DNA from 4 places in the Myxacorys sp. genome. Region 1 is predicted to be linked to each of the others. Evidence: predicted binding sites of a transcription regulator. Region 1 holds the regulator's gene; each other region holds the start of a gene.
The links. Region 1 encodes NtcA, which controls nitrogen genes in cyanobacteria. Its sites were predicted from a motif close to TTTGTANNNNNNNNTACAAA; they were not measured.
Positions count from the first base shown of each region.

Region 2: AC5I6P_RS12445 (DUF3155 domain-containing protein) is a predicted target of NtcA. The motif match lies at 3,649-3,668, and genes of this name have one in related genera.
Region 3: AC5I6P_RS00525 (ferredoxin--nitrite reductase) is a predicted target of NtcA. The motif match lies at 2,180-2,199, and genes of this name have one in related genera.
Region 4: AC5I6P_RS19540 (P-II family nitrogen regulator) is a predicted target of NtcA. The motif match lies at 2,602-2,621, and genes of this name have one in related genera.

Region 1 covers NZ_JCACCM010000149.1:123,902-129,807, forward strand. Annotated here, with positions in the region: gene AC5I6P_RS20780 (helix-turn-helix domain-containing protein) at 70-975, opposite strand; gene AC5I6P_RS20785 (pentapeptide repeat-containing protein) at 1,181-1,915, opposite strand; gene AC5I6P_RS20790 (hypothetical protein) at 2,591-3,022, shown strand; gene ntcA (global nitrogen regulator NtcA) at 3,464-4,135, shown strand; gene AC5I6P_RS20800 (DUF3084 domain-containing protein) at 4,258-5,655, shown strand; gene AC5I6P_RS20805 (pre-16S rRNA-processing nuclease YqgF) at 5,673-5,906, shown strand, end outside.
Region 2 covers NZ_JCACCM010000100.1:8,419-14,324, forward strand. Annotated here, with positions in the region: gene AC5I6P_RS12430 (exonuclease) at 1-355, opposite strand, end outside; gene AC5I6P_RS12435 (S-layer homology domain-containing protein) at 767-2,002, shown strand; gene AC5I6P_RS12440 (sensor histidine kinase) at 2,035-3,327, opposite strand; gene AC5I6P_RS12445 (DUF3155 domain-containing protein) at 3,699-4,019, shown strand; gene AC5I6P_RS12450 (cofactor assembly of complex C subunit B) at 4,216-4,776, opposite strand; gene AC5I6P_RS12455 (PadR family transcriptional regulator) at 4,870-5,247, opposite strand.
Region 3 covers NZ_JCACCM010000007.1:1,888-7,793, forward strand. Annotated here, with positions in the region: gene modB (molybdate ABC transporter permease subunit) at 1-859, shown strand, start outside; gene comJ (competence protein ComJ) at 1,351-1,875, shown strand; gene AC5I6P_RS00525 (ferredoxin--nitrite reductase) at 2,352-4,004, shown strand; gene AC5I6P_RS00530 (hypothetical protein) at 4,015-5,466, opposite strand; gene AC5I6P_RS00535 (WD40 repeat domain-containing protein) at 5,582-5,906, shown strand, end outside.
Region 4 covers NZ_JCACCM010000144.1:70,074-75,979, reverse strand. Annotated here, with positions in the region: gene AC5I6P_RS19545 (AAA family ATPase) at 1-1,936, shown strand, start outside; gene AC5I6P_RS19540 (P-II family nitrogen regulator) at 2,193-2,531, opposite strand; gene AC5I6P_RS19535 (hypothetical protein) at 2,825-3,403, opposite strand; gene queF (preQ(1) synthase) at 3,812-4,207, shown strand; gene AC5I6P_RS19525 (ribosomal maturation YjgA family protein) at 4,221-4,610, opposite strand; gene kaiC (circadian clock protein KaiC) at 4,716-5,906, opposite strand, start outside.

The sequences.
Region 1 (5,906 bases):
AGTTCGCTTCTCCTAAACTCTGAGAACAGCTTATCGAAACAGCCGTGTCGAAAAATTGTAAAATCTTGCTTAGCTTGCGACCTGCTTGAGGAAGCTTTTAGGTGGAATGCCGACGACTCGCTTAAAGGCTTTGGTAAAATGCGCTTGGTCGTAGAAGCCTACCTGCAACCCAATATCGGTTAAATCGGGTTTACCCGCAATCGCAATCAGCTTCTTGGCACGCTCGACTCGGTTTTGCAATAGATATTGATGTGGGGAAAGTCCCAACGAATTTTTGAACAGACGCGCAAAGTGAAATGCGCTCAGGTTCATTTGTTTGGCTAAGTCAACGAGACTCAACTCCTCGCTTAGATGTTCATGAACGTATTCAATAATCTGCTTTAGCTGCTGTGACGAAAGCTTTCCAGAAGCTTTACGCAGTTTTTGAGGGCAGCTGCTGTGATGCTCAATCAGATGAAGGGCAAAGGCGACCGCAAGCGATTCACCGTAAAGCGTGCCACAGTAGCTTCCAGAAGCTAATTCTGCTTTAAAGCGATGAGTAAAATCAGCAATTGTTGTATCAGCTTCACCTCGACGGGTTAGAAAACCAATGTTTTCTGAGGCACCCGTATCTTGAAACGCTTGGCGAACAAATTGAGAGTCAAGGGCGATCGCCAAAAATTCAAAGTTTCCCCACCATCGAGGAAAGTTGATATCGCCGTGTGTCTGTAAGCAAAAATCACCTGGATTCAAAGTCGTTTGTCGCCAATGCCTGCCCTCTTTCCATTCGTAGTGAACAGGTTGACCAATGTTGACCGCCAAACGATGTCCATCGATATAGTGTTCGGGTAGTTCAAATGATGAAATTCGGTGAAATTCAACCGTGATTCCCTGCCAACCTGCATTCACGCTGGAAAATAACACACTTCCATCAGGAGCAGCCGGAAAGACATCTCCAGTTTGACTGTTAACGAGATGAATCCGGCTGTCTGACATTGGCAGTAAGAAGTGATTTTAAGTATATTTTGGACTGAAGTCACTCTACAGGCAACCTTCTGATTACTGTCCCTACATAGAACGAGAAGCTGCCTAACGTTCGCAATCACCGGACACAGATAACCTTTGCAACTTACCGATCAATTGACATTGTTCCAGTGCATTGAGATTGTTAGCTTGTGTCGCCACACCAGCACACTCTACTTTATTGATGATTTGTTGCAAGCTTCTGTAAAGTATCAAATGCTTCGTGCAAGCCTACATTGTGTGAGCGTCGATATTCTCTAATCGCATCTATACGTTGTTCACTGAGCCACATCTTGATAATTTCGGCATCCGAAAGTATTGTCACCTTTAAAGACTCGATGATAGCTCCTCGTGCAATTAAATCCTGCTTCTCCGCCTCTGAAAGCCCCCAAGCTTCTCCCAACCTTGCTTTTTCAACGTTAGCGCCTTGGAAAAGACAAGCATTTCTGAAATGGACTTTCTTCAGTTTTGTTTCAAACAGGTTTGCACCAGTGAGGTCAACATCCCAAATATCAGCTTCACTCAAATTTGCGTTTTCTAGATTTGCTCCTCTCAAATTAGCTTGTCCTAAATATGTTCTTCGCAAGTCGGCTCCCTTGAAGTTAGCTCCACTTAAATTCGCTCTTCTCAAATCTGCCCCTTGTAGATTTGCTCCTCGCAAATTGGCATTGCTTAAATTTGCATAATTCAGACTAGCCACTTTGAGACTTGCAGCTCTTAAATTCACACCCGCCATATCAGCAAAATATAGCTTAGCTCGATCAAGAATTGCTTTCTTTAAAATCTGCCCACTCAAATCTGCCTTATCTATAGCGATACCGTGAAAATCGCGTTCTCCAGAACCGTATAGTTCCAATAGCCTCTTTGTGTCCATGCCTTGTTTCTCACATACCAGTTGAAGAATTGAAAACATTCAACATCAACAGATATCTCTAAACTACCCTCACCACCTATGACATAAACAAGCTAACTACTATTTAGACTGAAAATTTCTGCCTAAGACCCTATTTTGAGGTACTTATCCCGACACCACTTCTGCATAATATCCTTCGACTGGAGATGCAGGAGCTAATGCTGAGTGTTTTCTCCTAAGAAAAGTCCGTTTCTTGCAAACTCAGATTCTTATTGAAGTGATTGGACTAATGCAGAGATGGAACTACGATCGCTCCCACCCAAAAAACCAAAAGAGACGCCTTACCTTTTCTCAAACCGCTTTTCATTTATAGATAAGGTCGCGACCTTTTTGTTAAACCTCTGGAGGTTATCTATCAACGGAGCTAGATCCATCATGATTGTCGCGACCTTTTTCTCAAACCTCTGGAGCTAATCTATCAACGGAGCTAGGTTGATTGATTAAGTCGCGACCTTTTTGTTAAACCCCTGGAGGTCATCTATGGATCAAGCTCCGTTTGGCTCAAACCTCGCGACTTTTGCCCCAAACGTCCCGTGGGGCTGAAAAATACTTTGGGAATTCACGGTTGACCCTGCCTTTGCACTACCAACGATCGCTAAAATTTCCTTACATTCACGGTGAACAGTGAGTTTGTCCGTCGTTACGGTGAGAGCATTCTTTACTCAGAAAAAAGAGATGTCTCGACCCAAACGAAACTCATCTACCTTGTCAAACTCAGAGCGGCAAATGGAATCGTTGCAGTCCATCGATCGCTTTCTTGACTTTGGTAACGGAGTGACTGTGCAAGCTTATGCCGACCTGATTGATCAAATGCGTCAGAAACTTGCTACCTACAACATCCTGCTGTCGCAAGTAGACGATGCTCAACGAGAAGTTGAACTGATGGAGCAATCTTTACAGGACCTGTCCAAGCGGTTGATGACGAATGTGGTTGCTCGCTATGGCGAAGACAGCCGAGAATATCGGATGGCAGGAGGAAAGCAACGAGCGAAGGGGCAGAGAACTTCATCACGCAACGTTCCTACCGTTCCGACCAGTGTCAGTGAGATGAAGACCAAGCTGCCTGCTGCGAAAAATGGAGCTAGTGCAAAAGCAGCCGTTGAATGATTAGAGTGGAAGTATGTGCGATCGCATCGCTTCAACGTGCGATCGCACATACTTCTGGAACTTATCCAAACCGAAATCTACCTCTTCACTGCCAGGTGCAGATCAGGACTCCCTCTCTCCAGTCCGCTTTGCGCTAGCATGCGGTCAAAATGATTGACTAATCTCCTCAAACAGCGTTCAATACGAGTCAATCTTTTGTTGAGGAAATAACAGAGATTTTCTAAAATTCTTAAAATATAAGCAGAAATGTATAACGAGGCACAAAACCTGCGTTTGCAGTCAGTTTAAGTGTTCTAAAGTCATCAATTGTCTACAAAGACTTCGCTTACAATGCTTCGCCTCAATAGAACAATTTTCTAAAGGGGTTTTAATAGAAAATTTTGCTCACCTGTGAGTCTAATAGTTGCTAAAAGAACGTCTGAGTGACGATAAAGGGAAGAAATGATAGTGACCAAAGAGAGACCGCTTGCATCGTTATTTCGCCAAATCGGTGGAGGGGCATACCCCCCCGTTGTAGAAACATTTGAGCGTGGCAAAACTATTTTCTTTCCGGGTGATCCGGCGGAGCGAGTTTACTTCTTGCAGAAAGGAGCCGTCAAGCTCTCGCGCGTGTACGAGGCAGGCGAGGAAATCACAGTGGCCCTGCTGAGAGAGAACAGCGTGTTTGGGGTGCTGTCCCTGATTACGGGTCAACGCGCCGATCGCTTCTATCATGCCGTGGCGTTCACTCCAGCAGAGTTGCTATCAGTGCCCATCGAGCAGGTCGAGAAAGCCCTGAAAGACAACCCAGACCTCTCAATGATGCTGCTGAAAGGACTGTCATCTCGCATTCTACAAACCGAGATGATGATCGAAACGTTGGCACACCGAGATATGGGATCGCGGTTGGTCAGCTTTTTGTTGATTCTCTGCCGCGATTTTGGTGTACCGTCTCAAGAAGGGATCACGATTGATCTCAAACTGTCGCATCAAGCGATCGCAGAAGCGATCGGCTCCACTCGCGTGACCGTCACCCGCTTATTAGGAGATTTGCGGCAAGATAACATGATCTCGATTCACAAGAAAAAGATCACCGTTCACAATCCGGTCACGTTAAGCCAGCAGTTTACTTAAACTTTCTCTGCCCTCGCTCCAAATCACACATTTTCTTCGCAGCAGACATATCCGTTCCGCAGGCATAATAGATGCGGAGTCCTGCTTGTCGAGTGAACTAAGCCGAGCGTTTTGGAGCATCAATGTCCGACATAGGGCTAATTCTGATTTTTGCAGTTTTGATTTTGGGCGGGCTGATCGCAACCGTTGGCGATCGCATCGGCACCAAAGTTGGAAAGGCGCGGCTTAGCTTGTTTAATCTGCGGCCTAAGCGCACGGCAACAGTCGTGACCATCTTGACCGGAACGTTAATTTCCGCCTCGACGTTTGGCATCTTGTTTGCGAGTAGCCGCCAGTTTCGTGACATGCTGCTCGATTTCAACGACTTGCAAAAGAAAGTCCGGGAGCAAAATCGAGCCTTACGGCAAAACTCAGATGATCTAAAAATTACCAATCAACAGAAGAGTAAGGTCGAGGATGAACTTGAGCGCACCCGCGCCCAGCGGACACAAGCGGAAGGGCAACTCAATCGCATTAATGAATCTCTGAAGCAGTCCCTTGAAAAGCAGAGACAGACCAACGAGCAGCTCAGAACGGCTGAGGCGCAGCGGGATGTGATTCGCGGTCAACTCAATGCCGTCTCTGCGCAGGCTGAAACGCTGCGATCGGAGATTAACCAGTTGCAGGGCGAGCAAAAAACTCTGATTGCTCAACGCGATGCCGTCAAAGCGCAAATTGCCGAGCGCGATAGCCAAATTGCGGAGCGGACGAGCGAGCTTCAGAGGCGCGATCGCGAAATTGCTGAGCGCGATCGCGTGATTGCCCAGCGCGAAATTCAACTTCGACAACTGGCATCTCAACAAGCGCTCTTAGCCGAAGCGGTTCAGCAGTCTGAGCAAGAAGCCCAACTGATTCGCGGCGGATATTTGGCAATTCTGCGGAACCAGGTGCTATCGGCGGGCGTGCTGCGCGTAGTTGATCCGGCTGCTGCCAAAGCCGCCGTCGATCGCTTGCTAAAAGAAGCAAATCGAGCGGCGTGGCAGTTGATTCAACCTGGTTCCACGACGGAAGAGCAGATCGTTCTGATTAAGACCGCCGATGTGGAGCGTCTGATTAAAACGATTAATGATGGTCAAGACTACGTGGTGAGGATCGCGGCGGACGCTAACTATGTCCGGGGCGAACGGCGACCTGTTTCTGTCTTTGCCAGTGCTGTTCCAAATCGGGTCGTGTTTTTAGAGGGGGATGTGGTGGCGTCTAAGTCCATTGAACCCTCAAAGCTGACGCCTGATCAGTTCCAGCAAAGCATCGAGCAACTGCTCGCCTTCTCCAATTTCCGCGCGAAACGGGCAGGCGTAATCAACGATAGCGTTCAGATTGAAAACCTAGAGTCGTTATCAGGCTTTATAGAGCAACTGCGCCAATTTCAGACTCCGGTAGAACTCCGGGCAGTGGCATCCGATGTAACGTACACAGTAGGACCGCTCAAAATAGGATTAGTGGTGATTCAAAACGGTCAAGTGGTACTGAAAACGTCGTAGTCATGGACAGTGTAGTCATGGACAGTTGGAAAGCGATGGAGAAGGGAGAACAGACGGGGCTGGATCAACCTGTGATTTTGGGGTTTGATCCGGGGCGGCAGAAGTGCGGGTTGGCGGTGATGGGCGTTGATCGGCGGCTGTATTATCACGAGGTCGTCACGGCAGAAGGTGCGATCGCCACGATCAAATCGCTGCGTCAACGGTTTCCGATTTCGCTCTTGGTGATGGGGGATCAAACCTCTTCCAAAGCG
Region 2 (5,906 bases), on a different contig from region 1:
CAACCAGTCGCACTGCTTCAACTGACGTTAGAACAGGCTGAACGCTGTCCCAGTAGGGGCGAATCGCTTCTGGGCAATTTACCTCTTTACCCTCCAAATAGTGCTGAATGTGTCGGTGAGTTCCAGTTCCCCGACGACTAGCAGTTTGACTAATCTGAGCCGCCTGCTCAATGCCAACGCGCTGTTTCCAGTTCATCAACCGATCCCAATCTTCAGGAGGTTTTGTCGCATTGAGAATCGTCGTGACGCTAGGAAGCCGATCTCCTTCCGCACTCACATAATATTGCTTGCCTGCCTCTTTCACCTGTTTTGCTTGATAGCGGGGCAGCAACCCTCCAGAGTTGAATGGCGTCAATCTTCTAATATCCTCGATTCAATTCCTACTCATCGTATGCTAACCGCCCGTCACTAACACCCGTTAGTAATGCTGTCTAGTGAACTCTGTTCTTGAACCCTTTTCTGCTGCATCTCCCATTCCCCAACTTAACAAGCAATTAATTCTCAATGAGGACTCTCACCCCCCACCCCAACTTGTTATTAACCAGTTTAGGAAGTGTCCTAGATTTAGCAACTTCTTCGGGAACTGTTGCGTCAATTGGGTATATAGAAAAAGTAGACCAAAGGCAAACAAAACCTCTGAAAATAACCGCATCTTTCAGAAATGAACTTATTTCCTTCTGTAGTAAGATGCAGGAACTTAGGTAAGTCAATCAAGGTCTACTTAATCAACACAAAAGATTACTGGTTTACTTGGGAACGTCTTCATATGCATAGCAACTTCAAGTCTGGAACGGCTCTACTCCTCGCTCTCGGCCTTACAGCAGGTGCAACGGCTCCGATCGTCATGATCGCGCCAGCATTTGCCCAAGCTACTTTTCCTGATGTTTCGTCTGATTATTGGGCGGCTCAATTCATTCAAGAACTTGCTTCACGAAACATCATTGAAGGATTTCCTGATGGATCTTTTCGCCCAAATGAAGCCGTCACTCGCGCTCAATTTGCGGCCATGATTCGCAAGGCTTTTCCAAATGCTCAAGATGTCAGAACTCCAATTAACTTTGTAGATGTTCCATCTAATTATTGGGGATATCAAGCCATTCAAGATGCGTATACAAGTGGCTTTTTAGCAGGGTATCCTGGCGGTACATTCCGCCCGAATGAAAATATTCCTCGCGCTCAGGTGTTGGTGTCTCTGGCAAGTGGTTTGAACTACACCACAACCGGATCGGCAGATGCACTGCTTCAGGCGTACAGCGATGCCAACAATATTCCGGGCTACGCTCGCAACAGCATTGCCGCTGCTACAGAGCGCCGGATCGTTGTGAACTACCCTGATGTGAGGTCTCTGACCCCAAATCAGACGGCTACTCGCGCTGATGTGGCGGCATTTATCTATCAAGCATTGGTCAGCACTGGAACAGTTGCGGCGATTCAGTCACCTTACATTGTTGGTCAGGTTGTGGCTCCTCAAACCTTGACTATTCCTTCTGGAACGTCGATTCCTCTCCGGTACGATCGCGCGGACAAAGTTCTGTTAGCTAAAAACGAGCCTAATCCTACACCGATCACGCTGACGGTTGCTCAAAACGTCGTTACGTCCGATGGCACTGTTCTAATTCCATCTGGAAGCCAGGTTGCGGGTCAATTAGTCGTATCTCAAGGTGCAGCTCAGTTTGTGGCTTCAGAACTCGTGTTGGCCAATGGTCAGAGACTGCCAATCGCAGCAACCTCTGATGCAATCACCCAAACCGAATCGATTCGTCGTGGTGCAAACACCGGAACAATTCTGAAGGATGCTGCGTTGGGTTCAGCCGCTGCTGCTGGAATTTCAGCCGTTACGGGTGATCGCAACATCAAAGCGGGCGAAGTTCTGATTGGAACGGGCGTTGGTGCGTTGGCTGGCTTGATCTTCGGCGGCGATCGCATTGACTTGATCTCCATCCGTCCGAATAGCGATTTGAATCTGCGTCTGACTACTGACTTGCAGATTCCGCGTCAGTAAGGCTCATGCTTAGAAGGTGCAATGTGGATCTTCTAAGCACTCTCCCTTACGGGTAATCCAACTACGAAAGTAGTGCCTTTTCCAGACGGTGGCTGATCAGCATTTCGACTGATCCAGCCATCGTTTTTTATGGGGCTAAACACCTCAATCTTTCCCTGCATCTGCTCAATCAGGCGACGCGCGATCGCGAGTCCTAATCCTGTCCCCGGAATGTTGCCTTGAGCTTGCACTCCCCGATAATGGCGCTCAAACATATGGGGCAAGTCTTCTTGAGGAATCCCGAATCCGGTGTCAGTAATCCAGACACTGACCCAGCTAGCCCCCTGATCAATCTTCACATGCACCTGTCCGCCCGTTGGTGTGTACTTCAGCGCATTGTCAAGCAAATTGCTTAAGACTTCTCGCACTGCCCCGCAATTGCCCAACACTGAGGCAACAGAGGTTGGAATTTCTGTTCGGATTGTCAATCCTTTGTCGTGCGCGATCGCCGTTGCTGATTCTAAAAGCGGCTGCAAAATGTCAACCACAGAACACGGCTCCAACTCCAAATTCGATGCGGTCAACACACCCGCTGGTAGTAGAGGAATCGGTTGTTTAGGAGGTTCTGAAGCCGCTTCATAGTCGGGCAGCAGATCTGCACTCCCGAGGTCAATCGCCCCGTCCACTTGTTGAAGTAGGTCTTGCAAGCGATCGCTCTCTCGCAGGATGCTATTGGCAATTTGTTGATTCCTGTCCTCTGGCCTTAGCCGTTTTGACAGCAGTTTACCGAACGTTCGCAGCGCCGTGAGAGGACTGCGTAATTGATGTACCAAATTATCCAGCATGTCGTGCTGCTGCCTTTGCACGAGGCGCTGCTGATGATGCGTTTCTTCTAACCACTGCGATCGCTGATCCATTACGCACGCCAGCGATAACGTATCTGCAACTCGCTGAATTTGTCCTCGTTCCCAGGTTGTCCATAGTCGATCCTCTCGCTCTGTCACCAGCAACCCCAGCACCATTTCTTCATGCACAAGCGGAAGAATAAGTTGCTGTTGCTGAGCAAGGGCATTTGGCTTTGCTGGGAAAAAAGTGGCCTCAAACTCAAGTTCAGGAGTCAATTCCTCGTTTTTCAATCGATCTGATGCTGGAGCGAGGCGATTCACTTTCTCCAAAGCAACTGAAATATCGGGATAGGCGGCGATCGCAACGAGTTGTGTTTGTGTATTTTCAACCCATTCTTCGGTAAGATAAACAATGCTCAGCGATGCCCCAAACGCTTGAGTGAGCAGTGCTACTTGTGAGCGGCAAAGCGCAACGAATTCAGAACTAGTAGGCATCAACATATGAGCGCGCTCCTTCAGACTCTGCTTGACGACCCCCTTGAGAGCGGGCAAGCGATCGCTTCAGCAAGAGGTAGGAGTAGCTTCAAACCCAGATTTTCCTACTCCTGATAGGAATAAAAATAGACTCCGAGCCAGCTTCTCACAGGGGCTGAGGGGTCTAGAAGGCGAACAAAGTCCTTGATATCTAAGGGTAGCAAGTGATAGAGTTATTCAACTAGAATTAAGAATTTCAACTTTACTTTATAAGCAGCTTAAAACTTTGTATAGATGCGTTAAGAGCAGTTGAAATTCAGGACTAGAGTCGATATACTTGCGACGGATTTTGTAACGATCACTACAGCATTGGCAGTCAAAATAAGGAGGTAAGGGGTTTGGCAAGGAGACGTAAGCGGAAGAGTCGGCGGCGTCAGGAAGGACGGAGAATTCTCGAAAACGTTCCTCAGTTTAGCATTGATTGTGGCGAAGATAAACCTGTGACGGCTGCTCGAAAGTTCATTCACTCTGAAGGAATTGCGCCGCCTGCTTTGTTGCTAGTGAAGCGAAACGAGCATACGACCGATCGGTATTTTTGGGCTGAGAAAGGACTGTTCGGCGCTCAATACGTCGAAGAAAACCATTTCTTGTTCCCTAGCTTAAAATCCCCGGATGATGACGATGTGGAACCAGTGACAGTTGCCAGTCGAAGTCGCTAGTTATTGCTCTTCATTTGCCTCTTTGTGCGGATAGGTAGATGTAGCTTTGCTGGAAGTCCAGGTTTTTGGACGATCTATTGTGCACTTGACTACTAAGAGTATTGGTTTTCCGCTAAAGCAAAGACCTCATTTGATTATTCATCAGATGAGGTCTTTGCTTTAGCATCAAATCGAACACTTTTATAAATTCTTTGCGTTACTCTGATGCACTTAAGCTGAGAGTACGCTGTAATTCTGCTAACTCGTCCCGATGCGCTCTGACAATAATCACGCTCTTCGCACTTTCGTCAGAGCTTGGCGAACTGCTGAATGACAATTCAGGTTCAATTGGCTCAACTTTTAGGGAAACCTGCTCAATCCGTCCCGCACCTCGCCAATAAAAAACTCCTGCTAAAGGTGACAGGAGCAACAAGCTGAGCCAGAAAGCAGATCCGCTTGGTAACACCATTGAGATGACTAGCACTAGGCAAAGCATGCCAATGGCGGCAAGCAGCGACAGGAAAATCGCTAGAAACAAGCTGGGACGTACTTTGCCTTCAAAGGTGACTTGATTAGTTGCTGCATCGATCGCCGCAACGTGGTAGGCCCGCTCCCCAAAGTACTGTCGCAACTGGTTTAAGAGAGATTCCTCTGTCTGCTTAGAGATTAGCCTAACTTGCTGAATCCTGTCCTTAGTCGAAGCACGGATAAAGAAGAACAGACCGACCATCAACAGAACAGTCAGAACCAGTGTAGAAGCGATCACAGAATCATTCATGGTGTAGCTCAGGTAACAAAAATCCTGCTTACACCCTCAGTGTAGACAAAATTGTAGCCTGCAAGGGCATTAGTCGTGATCTGTACAAATCGTCTACTTCTCAGATGCAGCAGTTTGAGGAACCGGAGTATCCTTCTGCACTGCATAATCTTGCCAAAGGTGAGCTAGATCTTGAGCCTGTTGCATCGCCTCCGAGCGAATCTGGTACATCCGGCGGGGACGACCTCTGCCTTCTACCTTTTTCCAGTAGCCCGTGACCATCTCTTCGTCTTCCAGAAACTTAAGCGCACTATAAAGCACCGTATCGGAAAGACGATAAAGCGGATATTCGGTCTCTAGAAGTTGAATGAGTTCTGTACCGTAAGAATCGCCTCGCAGAAGTATGGCGAGAACGTAACAGACCGCTAACTCCTTGTTTAGGTAAAAAGGAGGTGGATCTTTGAAAAACTGATAGATATCCTCAAATTTCATCTGTCTGATTCCAGGCATGTGAGAAACGACTTGCTTGCAGAAAGGATGTGAACAAGAATTAGTTACATCTATTAGGTTAACAATCTTGCCTGTAGGGTTGCCGTCCTACTAAAGGGTTAATTTAACCTTGAACGTGAAAAAATTGGGCAAACCAAGTGTCGTTTAGTTTATGGTGCAAAGCTGAACTGCGCACTACAACCGTGAAAGAAGGACACTAACAGGGTGATGGAATGTTTAGAATTGAGAGCACTGAGTGCGAAATGTGCGGAAAAACCAACATTTCTTGTTTCATCAGGTAAAGCAACGTCACCAGAAAGTTAAGCAAGCTTAGAAATGCAAGTACTCAAGGAACAAAGCAATATTCATAGATTCACAATGCGTCTGCTGCTTCAAGGTGAAAGCAAAAATGAATGAGTGAAAATACCTGTTGCTTGAACAGTCGCTTTGTTAAATTGCTTAGCTTACGTATAAACGGTGCAACTTAATTCTAAACTTGAAATTCTACTTTGTGGATACTAAATCAAGTTGTTTTGTTGTTGATTTAAAGAACGAAACAGATTTTAGACTCTTTAAAGAGTGTCACTGAAATAGATGCTTGTTCCCGGGGTAACCGATTGTAAAGAGTGAGCCTTCAGCAATTAGCAAAACTGGAGGCCTAT
Region 3 (5,906 bases), on a different contig from region 1:
GAGCCGCGATCGCCGCATTGGTTTTTTGGTACAAAACTACGCGCTCTTTCCCCACATGACGGTGGCGCAAAACATTGCATTTGGTCTACCAAAAGGGCTGTCTCGCTCTGGTGTGCGGCAGCAGGTTGAGTCGCAGTTAATGGCGGTGCAGCTAGAGGAGATGCACGATCGCTATCCGGCTCAACTCTCTGGCGGACAACAGCAACGTGTCGCCCTTGCGAGAGCATTGGCAAGTCAACCGGAAGCGCTGCTGCTCGACGAACCGTTTTCAGCCCTCGATACGCATCTCCGCAGTCAACTGGAACAGCAGTTGATTGCGCGTCTCGCTAGTTATCCCGGTGCGGTGCTGTTTGTTACGCACAATTTAGAAGAAGCGTATCGTGTCTGTCCAAACTTGCTAGTGATGCATGGAGGACGCGCGATCGCATTCGGGTCTAAGCGGTCGATTTTTGAGCGTCCGGCGACAGTGACAGTGGCTCAACTAACGGGATGTAAAAACTTCTCGACGGCAGTCGCGACGGCAGATAATCACATCCATGCGATCGAGTGGGGCATTAGCTTACAGATTGCCGAGCCTCTACCCGAACAGTTTGCCTATGTTGGCATTCGCGCTCATCAAATTCTCTTTCCTCAAGACGCTCAGCAGCCTAATACGTTTCCCTGCTGGGTTGCGGCGACGAGTGAAACTCCGCATCGCATGACGATTTTTCTAAAGTTCAATGCTCCTCCGACGAGTCCGCAAGACTATCACCTTCAAGCGGAGGTCTTTAAGGAAAAATGGTTTGCGCTGAAGGCACAACCGTTGCCTTGGATGGTCTGTCTCGATTCGCTGCGGCTAATTCTGCTGACAGCAGCATGATTCTAGAACTGTCATCTAAGCACTGTCGATAGATCAAACCGTTTTCTCCACCACTTAGATAATACTCACGATCGCTTGATGCGTTCTAGATGAAGCAGGAGTCGGAGTCAGGGACATGCGATCGTAACTTAATAACAAGGAGTGGGAACGAAGAAACGAAGGCGGGAACGAAGAAACGAAGGCGGGAACGAAGAAACGTGCGATCGTAACTTAATAACAAGGAGTGGAAACGAAGAAACGAAGGTGGGAACGAAGAAACGAAGGTGGGAACGAAGAAACGTGCGATGTAACTCAATAACGAAGGCGGGAACGAAGAAACGAAGGCGGGAACGAAGAAACGTGCGATCGCAACTCAATAACGAAGGGTGAGAACTCTAGCGTTAGACCAATTCGAGAGAGCGCTAATTCGGGTTCTGGTAGCAGGTATAGTAATCTTGCCCGCAAATATAGAGCGTTAGATGTTGTAGAAGCAGTTTCCAGTAGCGTAAATTATGCCGAAGTTAGCATCTTTTAGTATTGGTCTTGACTATTCGCAGATGTGCATCTACGACCCAAGCCTCGAATTTCCTGGCAATGACTGGGATGATCAGCATGTGGATCAAGGATTTACCTGGCGACCGTTCAGCGTGTCTTTTAGGACAATCGGTTCGGACGATGACTGTGATATCGAGATTTGGGACGCCTCTGAAATCAGTATTCAGCCAAATGCCGTTCGCGCAATTGTCGTCCCTTTTTCAGTTCCGATGTCAGGTAGCATCGTGATCACGGGCGGAACCAGTGTTGTACCTGAACATGAACTGAAACTACCGTCAGATGAGTATGCGCTTGTGTTTGAGTATGGCTTGAGAGAGGAGTACTGGCAGAATCCTGAGTACCAGGAACCTGATGCTTTATTCATCCCAACGTGGTCCCGTCTGACTTTTATTCCAGATCGGTCTGTAGAGCCACGAATTTTACGAGCAGATTCGGATTTGTCTCCATCCTATCCCTTGCTGATGGAAGCTCGACCAGCATGAGATCTGAGTTACCACTCTGTGTCACGCGATCGTGCCAAAGCACTATAGCTCTGCGTAGGCACTAACCCAACAATCTATTCTTCAGTCACATTTTCTCAACAAAAGGGCAGGATGATGAATAGCTGAATAGGTTGTTGCCAAGATGCTTGGTAGACAGCAGTAGGCTGAAACGAAACCCTTCTAAAGCTAAGCGCTGAAACTTAGGCGGAAAGCCTCTGCGAAGTAATTCTTTCCGTTTAAAGCGAGCTAGCAACCCCCAAATTACTTCTCTATCAAAAGGCGGATTTGTCCTGCATCGCGTCTTTGTGTAGCAATCTCTACCGATCTAACAAATCAGATTGAATAGTCTGTCGAAGAAGAACGCTGTCTTATCTGATATCGCGATTAGCGCAGTGCGCAACTCCGAAGGAAACGCTGCTCTTAGGTTAAAGCAATCTTAAAAACAGCAGTTAACACAAAAATTAGCAGTTAACACTATGACAGAGACATCAGAAGTACAAACTGCCAGTGCAGTCGGCTCTCACATTGAGGCGGAAGCCGTTAACATCAACACCTCTCCATCTGAGAATGTGCCTGCTAAAACGCTAAATAAGTTTGAAAGAATCAAAGCTGAGAAAGATGGTCTAGTCCTAAAGCAGGAGCTAGATTACTTTGCAGAAATCGGTTGGGAAGCCCTCGATGAAGCCGATCGCGACTTTCGCCTGCGCGTTTTAGGCTTGTTCCATCGCAGCGTTACGCCGGGTCGGTTTATGCTGCGAATGCGAACCGCGAATGGCATTCTTCCGAGCAGTCATCTGCGCGTGTTAGCCGAGATCGTGCAGCGCTACGGCGACGATGGCAACGCCGACATTACCACTCGTCAAAATATTCAACTGCGGGGAGTCCGCATTGAAGACGCGGCTGATATCTTCCGCCGATTTGAGCAGGCAGGGATGACCAGTGTGCAAACGGGAGTTGATAACGTACGGAACGTCACCGGATCACCCGTGGCAGGGCTAGAAGCTGACGAGTTGATTGATACTCGTGGGTTAACGCGTGCGGTGCAGGACATGATCACCAATATGGGAGCAGGCAACCCAACATTCACAAATCTGCCGCGTAAATTTAACATTGCGATCGCGGGCTGTCGCGATAATTCTGTCCACGCAGAAACCAACGACCTCGCCTTCATTCCCGCCTACAAAGAGGGCGCGATCGGTTTTAATGTCATTGTTGGCGGCATGTTCTCGCCCAAGCGTTACGTAGAAGCCATTCCGCTTGATGCTTGGGTATTGCCAGAAGCAGTTGTTCCCCTATGTGAAGCGGTGCTATTGCTCTATCGCAATCATGGGTTAAGAGCCAATCGCCAGAAGTCGAGATTGATGTATTTGGTCGATGCTTGGGGCATTGAAAAGTTTCGCTCAGAACTCGAAACTCAGTTAGGTCAAAGCCTGCAACCTGCGGCTGAAACAGATGAAATCACCTTAGACAAACGTGATCACATCGGCGTCTACCCGCAAAAGCAACCGGGACTTCACTATGTTGGCCTCCTAATTCCGATCGGTCGCCTCTATGCCCACGAGATGTTTGACCTCGCCCGCATCGCCGATACCTACGGCAGTGGAGAGATTCGCCTGACTGTAGAACAAAACCTGATCATTCCCAACGTTCCCATCAGCCGATTGCAGGCAATGCTCAACGAACCGCTGCTGCAAGAGCGCTTTCCAGCCAATCCTGATAACATGTCGCGCTGGTTAGTGTCTTGCACAGGCAATCAGTTTTGTGGCTTTGCGTTGATCGAAACTAAAAATCGGGCTTTGGCAATGATTAAAGCGCTGGAAGCTGAACTGACCGTATCGCGCCCAATCCGCATTCACTGGACGGGCTGCCCCAACTCGTGCGGACAACCGCAAGTAGCAGATATCGGCATGATGGGGACAAAAGGGCGCAAGAATGGTCAGGTTGTAGAAGCCGTTGATATTTGGATGGGTGGCAAAGTCGGTAAAGAGGCACATCTCGGTCAGCGAGTCATGCAAGGCATTCCATGTGATGACCTTAAACCCGTGCTGCACACTTTGCTGGTCGAACAGTTTGGCGCAGAGCCCAGACAAACCGGCTACTTTGTGCCGCCCGAACTTGCGTCTCCTTAACGGGAGAACCTCACTCTGAAGCCAATGGATCGGTGGTCGAAGTCGAAACAACTCCTGAGGTTGGAGAACGGCGTTGAAGCAGCCAACTGCCAATGATCAGAACGGCGATCGGCAGTCCAATCGAGACAAAGCTCTTGATGCTGCTATTACTTGCGAGTGCATACTGCGCACTGCTTGATAGGCCAAACGCTAAACTGGTTAGCCCAAACAATCGTGCTCTCGGAAGCAAGGCGACAAAGGTGATCAAAATTGAGCTATACCAAGGCATTAGCCAAGGCGTTGCTATTAGCAACAACACTAGCGTGACCCATCCCATTTCCTCTAGTAGCTTCTGGGGTGTGTTATCCCAGTATCGATCGCTGCGCCATAATCGCCACGCATAAAAGCCAATGAAGCTAAGAATGGTGAGTCGCACCAAGCCTAATAAAATAGTTCGCCCTGCTTCGAGTGTTAGCCACTCTGGAGCTACAAAGATACGGGTTATATCCAACAAAAACCGTGCGATCGCAAGCAGAGATGACTGAAACTGCCCTTCTACTCCTGGATTCAGCAAGCTACGCCATGCGGAAACATCAGGCAGGATGGTGAGGGTTAGCACACCCACGATCGCAATGGAGGCTGAGATCATTCTAAACAACTGTTTCCCCTGCCCTCGACGCAGCAGCGCGATCGCCATTAATGGAACCCAAATCAGAGGCAGAGTTTTGGCTAACAGACCCATCCATAGCGCCGTAAACGCTGTCCAGTAGCGCCATTTTGCATAACTAATCGCAAAGGCAATCAGACTGGTTGACACTAACAGATCGACATGGCCCGAACTGACTTGCTCCATCAGTAGCAGAGGATGCAAAAGATACGCGATCGCAACTCGATGTCGCTCCGTGGGCGGCAACCATTTCCAAATCAGAAATCCATTCAAGCTGTGCAATGCTAAACAAATGGCTTTATATACATAAACGGCAATGAGCGGATGCACAGCTACAAACGCTGCCGATACGGTAAATATGGCTTGCGAAACGAGTCCATAGGTTGAAGTCTGCCCCCAATCCACGTAGGGAGATAGCTCCGTTGAAAACGCAGCGGCTCTCACAACAAACGGGTTGACCCGGTTCAGATTCATTAACCCGGAATGTAGGTAAATATAGATATCGTTGCCCAAAGGATAGGCAATAAACGCTAGAACTAGAAACGGCGAAGCAGATTTCAATACATCCCTAAAGCGACCCGTAACCGCTGGCGGCGGATCGTGAAAGTGCTTGCCGAGCCAAATTAAATAGAGAATAGAGATGAAAACGTAGCTCAGACCAATTCCCAGTTGAACGCGGAGGTCTGGAAACGTGGCAAACTTTTTTCCATCTGCCAGAATATAGTAGAACTTATCAATTCCCAAATGCAGAAGCGTTACGCTCAGGTAGGTTGATACCAGCAACGCCAGCGCAAATAGTAGTCTATGCTTATTCACATATTCGGTTCAGATGAACTTTCTTTAAGATACCATTTGGATCAGTTTCTGCGATCTTAACTACAGAACTTTTGACTAGCTCCAATGGCGTAAAGAATTTTGGTGTAAAGGATTTGTGCAGCACAAACGACTAATGGTGACGGTGAGTATTGGAAGTGTCCTGACGATCGCGCTGATCGCAGGTCTCCATGTCGTGCTGCGCAATGCGATCGCGGCTCGATTACCGAGTCAGGTCTGCCTACCCATGTACGCGGCTGAGATCGTGTGTTATGCCCAGCCCGAAACTCTACTGACTCGTAAACAAAGTGCGATCGCGGTTGATCCGGCGGGCGTACTATTAGCCACCGGAGACGGCAACGTTATTCAACGGTGGGATCTCAAAACTCGTCAATTGCTGCCGCCGCTAGTGGGTCACTCTAATTCAATTACGGCCTTGGCCA
Region 4 (5,906 bases), on a different contig from region 1:
GGCAACGCGGTTAGAAGAACTCCGAACCTCTCTCCAGCAATTGCAGGCTCAGCAGCAGCGTCAACCCAACCTGCAACGGGCGGCTGTGGAAGTTGCCACTCGCATTGAAGCGTTAGAAAAATTGCAGGCGTATCAAGATCAAGTCCGCGATAAAGGACTTGAGCGACGTGCATTCATGGAACGACTTCAAGCGCAACAACGGGGCTACGAAACTCAGATTGCCGAAATTGACCATAAGATTCGACTGTTGCAAGCAGAAAATGTCATTGTTGAACCTGTTGTCTCTCGATCTGGTGAGGCGGGTGAGAGCGAATTGCTGGAGTTGCGCTCTGAGCTAACTTCGACGTTAACCCAGGCCGCAACAGTCACGAAATCTAAGCCGTCATCCTTCGTTCAATCTCAAAACTTTCCGCCCTGCCCCTTGTGCAGTCGTCCTTTGGATGAGCATCACTGGCAGCTAGTTCAACAAAAGCATCACGAGGAGAAACAGGAGGTGTTGGCGCAATTGTGGGTCGTTCGCGAACAACTCACCGTTTCTGAACGAGAAATCCAAGTGTTGCGGCAAGAGTACCTGGAGATTGATCAAAAACTTAAACAGTATGGGCAAAATTTAGAACGGCGCGGACAATTGCAAGAGCAATTGCAAACCACAGTAGAAGCCCAAAAAAAATTAGAACAACTGAATGCAGAAGCAATTCAAGTTGACTCAACCTTAAAGTCTAGAGCGTTTGAGCAGGAGTTACAGCAAGAGCTAGAATTGCTCGATCAAAGCCTGCACCAGATCAGCTACGATGAGCGCGACCATGCTTTAGCTCGTGGAGCAGTTGATCGCTGGCGATGGGCAGAAATCAAATTTGTTGAGATTAAGCAAGCTCGAAAACGCCAGGAACAGATTGCCAAGCGGCAGCCGGAACTGCGATCGCAAATCTCCATCCTCGAACAGCAGATCGAGGCGCTAAACCATCATCTCGCGATCGCGCTGGCTGATCGCGATCGACAGCTTGCGGAAATTGGCTACAACCTCAACCAACACAATGCGATTCGCACGGCATTGCGTAACGCTCAATCGTGGCAGCTTCGCTATCAAGAACTGTGCCAAGCCCAACAGCACTATCCTCAAGTGCAGCAACGACTTCAAGAACTCGCTCAAACGCTGCATGTCCGCAAAACCGATCTGACGACAATCATCCATCAGTGTCAAGAATTGGTTCACCTTCTGGAGCAAACCCCCGATCTGACACCCCACATTCAAACGTTGGAACAGCAAATTCAACAACAGCGACTTCAGCTTGACCAACAGATTGTTCAACTCGGGCGAGTTCAGCAGCAGCAACAGCAGCAAGAGGCGCTGAGTCAGGAGTATGAAACGTTAGTTGCTCAACTGCAAACTGCTCGTCAGCAGAGCCGCGTTTATGGAGAACTCGCGCAAGCATTCGGCAAAAACGGGATTCAGGCGTTGATGATTGAGAACGTTTTGCCGCAGCTCGAAGCTGCCACCAATCAAATTTTGTCTCGCCTTAGTGCCAATCAGTTACATGTCCAGTTTGTGACTCAGCGTGCCCGAAATGCCAAGTCTAAAATTACAAAGGCAATGGAGACACTCGATATTCTGATTGCCGATGCTCACGGAACTCGGCCCTATGAAACCTATTCGGGTGGTGAAGCGTTTCGAGTTAATTTTGCGGTGCGGCTAGCGTTGGCGCGGTTATTGTCGCAGAGATCGGGTACAGCGCTGCAAATGCTGATTGTCGATGAAGGGTTTGGCAATCAAGACCAAGACGGCTGCGATCGCTTGATTGCGGCTATTAATGCGATCGCGCCTGAATTCGCCTGTATTCTCACCATTACTCACATGCCTTACTTCCGCGAAGCCTTCCAAGCTCGCATCGAAGTCACGAAAACTCAAAACGGCTCACAGATTGCCTTGTGTTTGTAAACCTATTCGATGTAAGCACTCAAAACACGGATGATTCGTTAATGCTTCAGAAGGTGCTTAAAAGACGAGTTTTAAAGCGATCTTTTGGGGCTTGAAGCGATCGCAAATACTTCTATAGTCTTGAACCATCCGCTCCGCTTCACATTCATATCGATCTTGATCGCAAGCAAAGTAACCTTCAACTAAAAAAAGGCAACTCCAGTGTGGAATTGCCTGTAATGTCTGGAACAGTAAATCGATAAAAATTCAGAAGAAACTAAACTGCCTCGAAGTTCTTCTCTCCCGTCCGAATCCGAACGACTTGATCAACTGGACTAATGAAGATCTTTCCATCTCCAATTTCTCCAGTTCTTGCCGCCACGATGATTTTGTCTACCACCATGTCTACTTGTTCATCTTCGATCACAATTTCAACTTTAAGTTTCTGTAAAAACTCGACCGTATACTCCGAGCCACGATAACGCTCTGTTTGACCTTTCTGCCGTCCGAATCCTCGGACTTCAGAAACCGTCATACCCACGATTCCGGCATTGACTAGAGCAATCTTGACTTCATCAAGTTTAAACGGGCGAATAATAGCCTCAACCTTTTTCAAGCGCCTACACTCCTTATGTTTCCGCTATATCAACAGCATGACTCTATCTATCATCGTTACATAGATTAAGTTTGTAACAAGTAATACATTTTATTCCAATGTAGGAGTCACGCTGTCACACCTAATCCTAAAGTGTCCCACAATCGCACCGCGATTTGCTTAAAAAACTATTTCAGGGTCACTACTCCGTATTTCGTTTTATCACGAAATCATTGAGATACTTCGCAATTCTCTCAAACAAATGTGATCCGTGGAAGTTTCGCAAAACCAATCGCGGCACTTTAATCTATTCGTTATTTTGAAGCCGGAGACGGCAGCAGCGGACGTACGATCAAGAAGCCTGCACCAAAGGCAGTCACCACAATTAACGCGATCGCAACCCCTAACCACCATCCACTTAACTGGTTACCTGATGACTCCGACTCTGGCAAAAGCTTGCGGCGGGGCTTGCTGTCTTGCTCGATCACCAGCGTTTCAGGAGGAAACGGAGAATCGAGATTGGGCAACTTAGATAGCATCGGCGCGCGCGGAGTTACTGGGGCGGCGATTGGAGCGATCTCTAATTGAGGTAGTGTTTCAAAGCGAGACGGCGTTAAACTTTCCTCAACAACTGAGTTTCCAGCAGAGGTGCGCGAAACACTTTGAGCCGCTTGGCGCAAATTCAGCGCGGACTGGACGGCTTTCTCAATTTCTTGATGCAAGTGCCGATTTTGCTGGGTCAACTGCTGATTTTGCTGCTTTATCTCGTCTAGAGCGGCTTTGGTCGCTTGCAGTTCGGCAGTCACTTCTCGGTAGAGTGAGATTGGAACTGAAGGAGCATAGGAAGGTGAGGACGAGGGAACTGCCTGTCCAGCGTTAGTTACATTTCGCATGGGGTTTGAATTCATTGGGTTCGGATCAACGTAGAAGTGAAGTTCAAAGTTGGGTTAAATCGCTAGAGGCAGTTCCACAATCGTTATGCCTGGTCATGTCTTACGTTTTTCTGCCATAAGAATAGCTGCAATTACACCAAGCAATGCGCTAATAGTCAAGGTTTTTCTGAGAAAAGTAATGTTTTTCCGTAAAACTGAGGATCTTGAGGTCGCTAGTTTGATGAGAGGGGATCACTATCAGAGATCTGGAGAAGGAAATCGGTTGTGTTCTGTAGATTCAAATTGGTTTTTATTCAACGTTTTGCAAGTGAAGAAGGGCTAACGGCTTCGCTTATGGCTAGATTCTTATGGTTAGAGCAGAATTGATAGAATCAAAACACTGAACTATATAGACCAGGCTGGCTAGACATGTCTCAAACTCAAGAAACGCAGGTAAAGTACGGAGAACGGCTGATTGAAGAAGGCAACTTAATTACGTTCCCCAATCCTCGAGCGGGACGTCGCTATACCATCAACATTACGCTGCCTGAATTTACCTGCAAGTGTCCGTTTTCTGGCTATCCTGATTTTGCGACGATCTATGTCACCTACACGCCCGATCAGCGTGTGGTTGAACTGAAAGCGATTAAGCTGTACATCAATAGCTACCGCGATCGCTATATCTCCCACGAAGAAGCCGCCAACCAAATTTTAGATGACATCGTAGCGGCTTGCGATCCGCTCGAAATCACAGTGAAAGCAGACTATACACCGCGGGGCAACGTTCACACCGTCGTCGAAGTGACGCACAGCAAAGCGGTCTAAGCTATTCTTAAGTTTAAGCCATCCTTTGCCAGCGGCGCAGTCCCTCTAGCCACAGCCACCCCATCACACTGCCGATGAAGTAGGGCGGAAAATCTGACCAGGAAAAGGTATTGCCAAGCACAAGCCGTCCGGGAAGGGTGGCGCGAAGGGCTTGAAGCCATGATGGTTGCCAGAGTTGCAGCACCTCGATCGCACAGGTGGCAAGACTGACTGCGATCGCAATTCTCAATGGCGGTATTTTGGGATAGAGAAGCTGAACCAGCAAAATCCAAAACACTTCATAGGCAAGGCTGCCCAGAGCGTCGTGAAGACTGTTAGGCAGCCAACCCTGGGAAAATCGAACCCCATACCCAACTGGAATAATGAACAAAATGCTGACCAGCAATGCAACGCGGTAGGGCATAAGACGCGCAATTAGAAACGTAGAGTCGGCGTTCGTACTTAATCGATTAAAGTCCAGCGACTAAAATTCAGTGATTAAAGTTAAGCCAAGATTAGCCGCCCTAAATCATAACGTGCCCTCTTTCAATCCTTTTGTGATCCGCGCCAAATCCGATTTTTCGTCCACCGCAACTCGTGTCGGAGAGCCGCTAATGATGCGCTCGAAGTTGCGGAACGAATCTTTAATCTCAGGGCCTTGAGCGCTAATCGTGTACTCGCGAATGCCCTTATCGTGCCAAGAGCCACGCATCTTAAACACATTCAGCGCCCGCGACATTTCCCCTCGAATTTCGACATATTGCAGCATCAAGATTGTATCGGTGATCGTCGAAATGTGGGTGTCGGTGATCGAATGCGATCCCATAAATTGATCGGTTGTGTTGGTGAAGAATCCTGTAATTTCTTCTTGTTTGGCAAAGCCAGTCACACCAATCACAAATTGACGGAAGGCATTGTTGCTTACTCCCCGTGCTAAGGCAGACAACGAATCGATCGCAATCCGGGACGGCTTAAACTCAGCAATCTCTGACTTGATAATCTGCAAATGATCCTCTAGTCCCGCCGATTCAGGATAGGCGCAAATGATCTTGAGCAACCCTTTCTGCTCTAAGTCCTCAAAATCAATGCCCCACGAGTAGGCGTTACGCGACAGTTGAGCGCGCGATTCTTCGTAGGCAAACAGGATTGCGCGATCGCCGCGTTGACAGGCCTCTTGCAAAAACTTGCTCACCAGCAGGGTCTTGCCCGTCCCGGTTGCGCCCGTTGCCAAAATAATCGAGTCTTTGAAAAAACCGCCGCCACACATTTGATCTAGGGTCGTGACTCCCGACGACACCCGCACGTTTGACGATCGCTGGGTTAATCTCATCGCGCCTAGCGGGAAGATATTGATGCCGTCGTTGGTGATCGTGAATGGATACTCCCCTTTCATGTGGGTTGTTCCGCGCAGTTTGAGAATTTCAATCGTGCGGCGACGACGTTCTCCTTCTAAAACATTGCGCACGATCGCAACATTATCAGAGACAAATTCTTCGACGCCAAACCGAGCGACCGGACCGTACTCTTCCACCCGTTCGGTCGTCATGATCGTGGTTGCGCCAACTTGCTTTAGGCGTGCCACCAAGCGAAAAATTTCTCGGCGCACCACCGATGCGGCATCATACTGCTGAAACACGGCTGTAACCGAGTCGATCGATACACGCCGCGCTTTGTACTTGCGAATTGCGTATTGAATCCGTTCAATCAGGGCAGACAGATC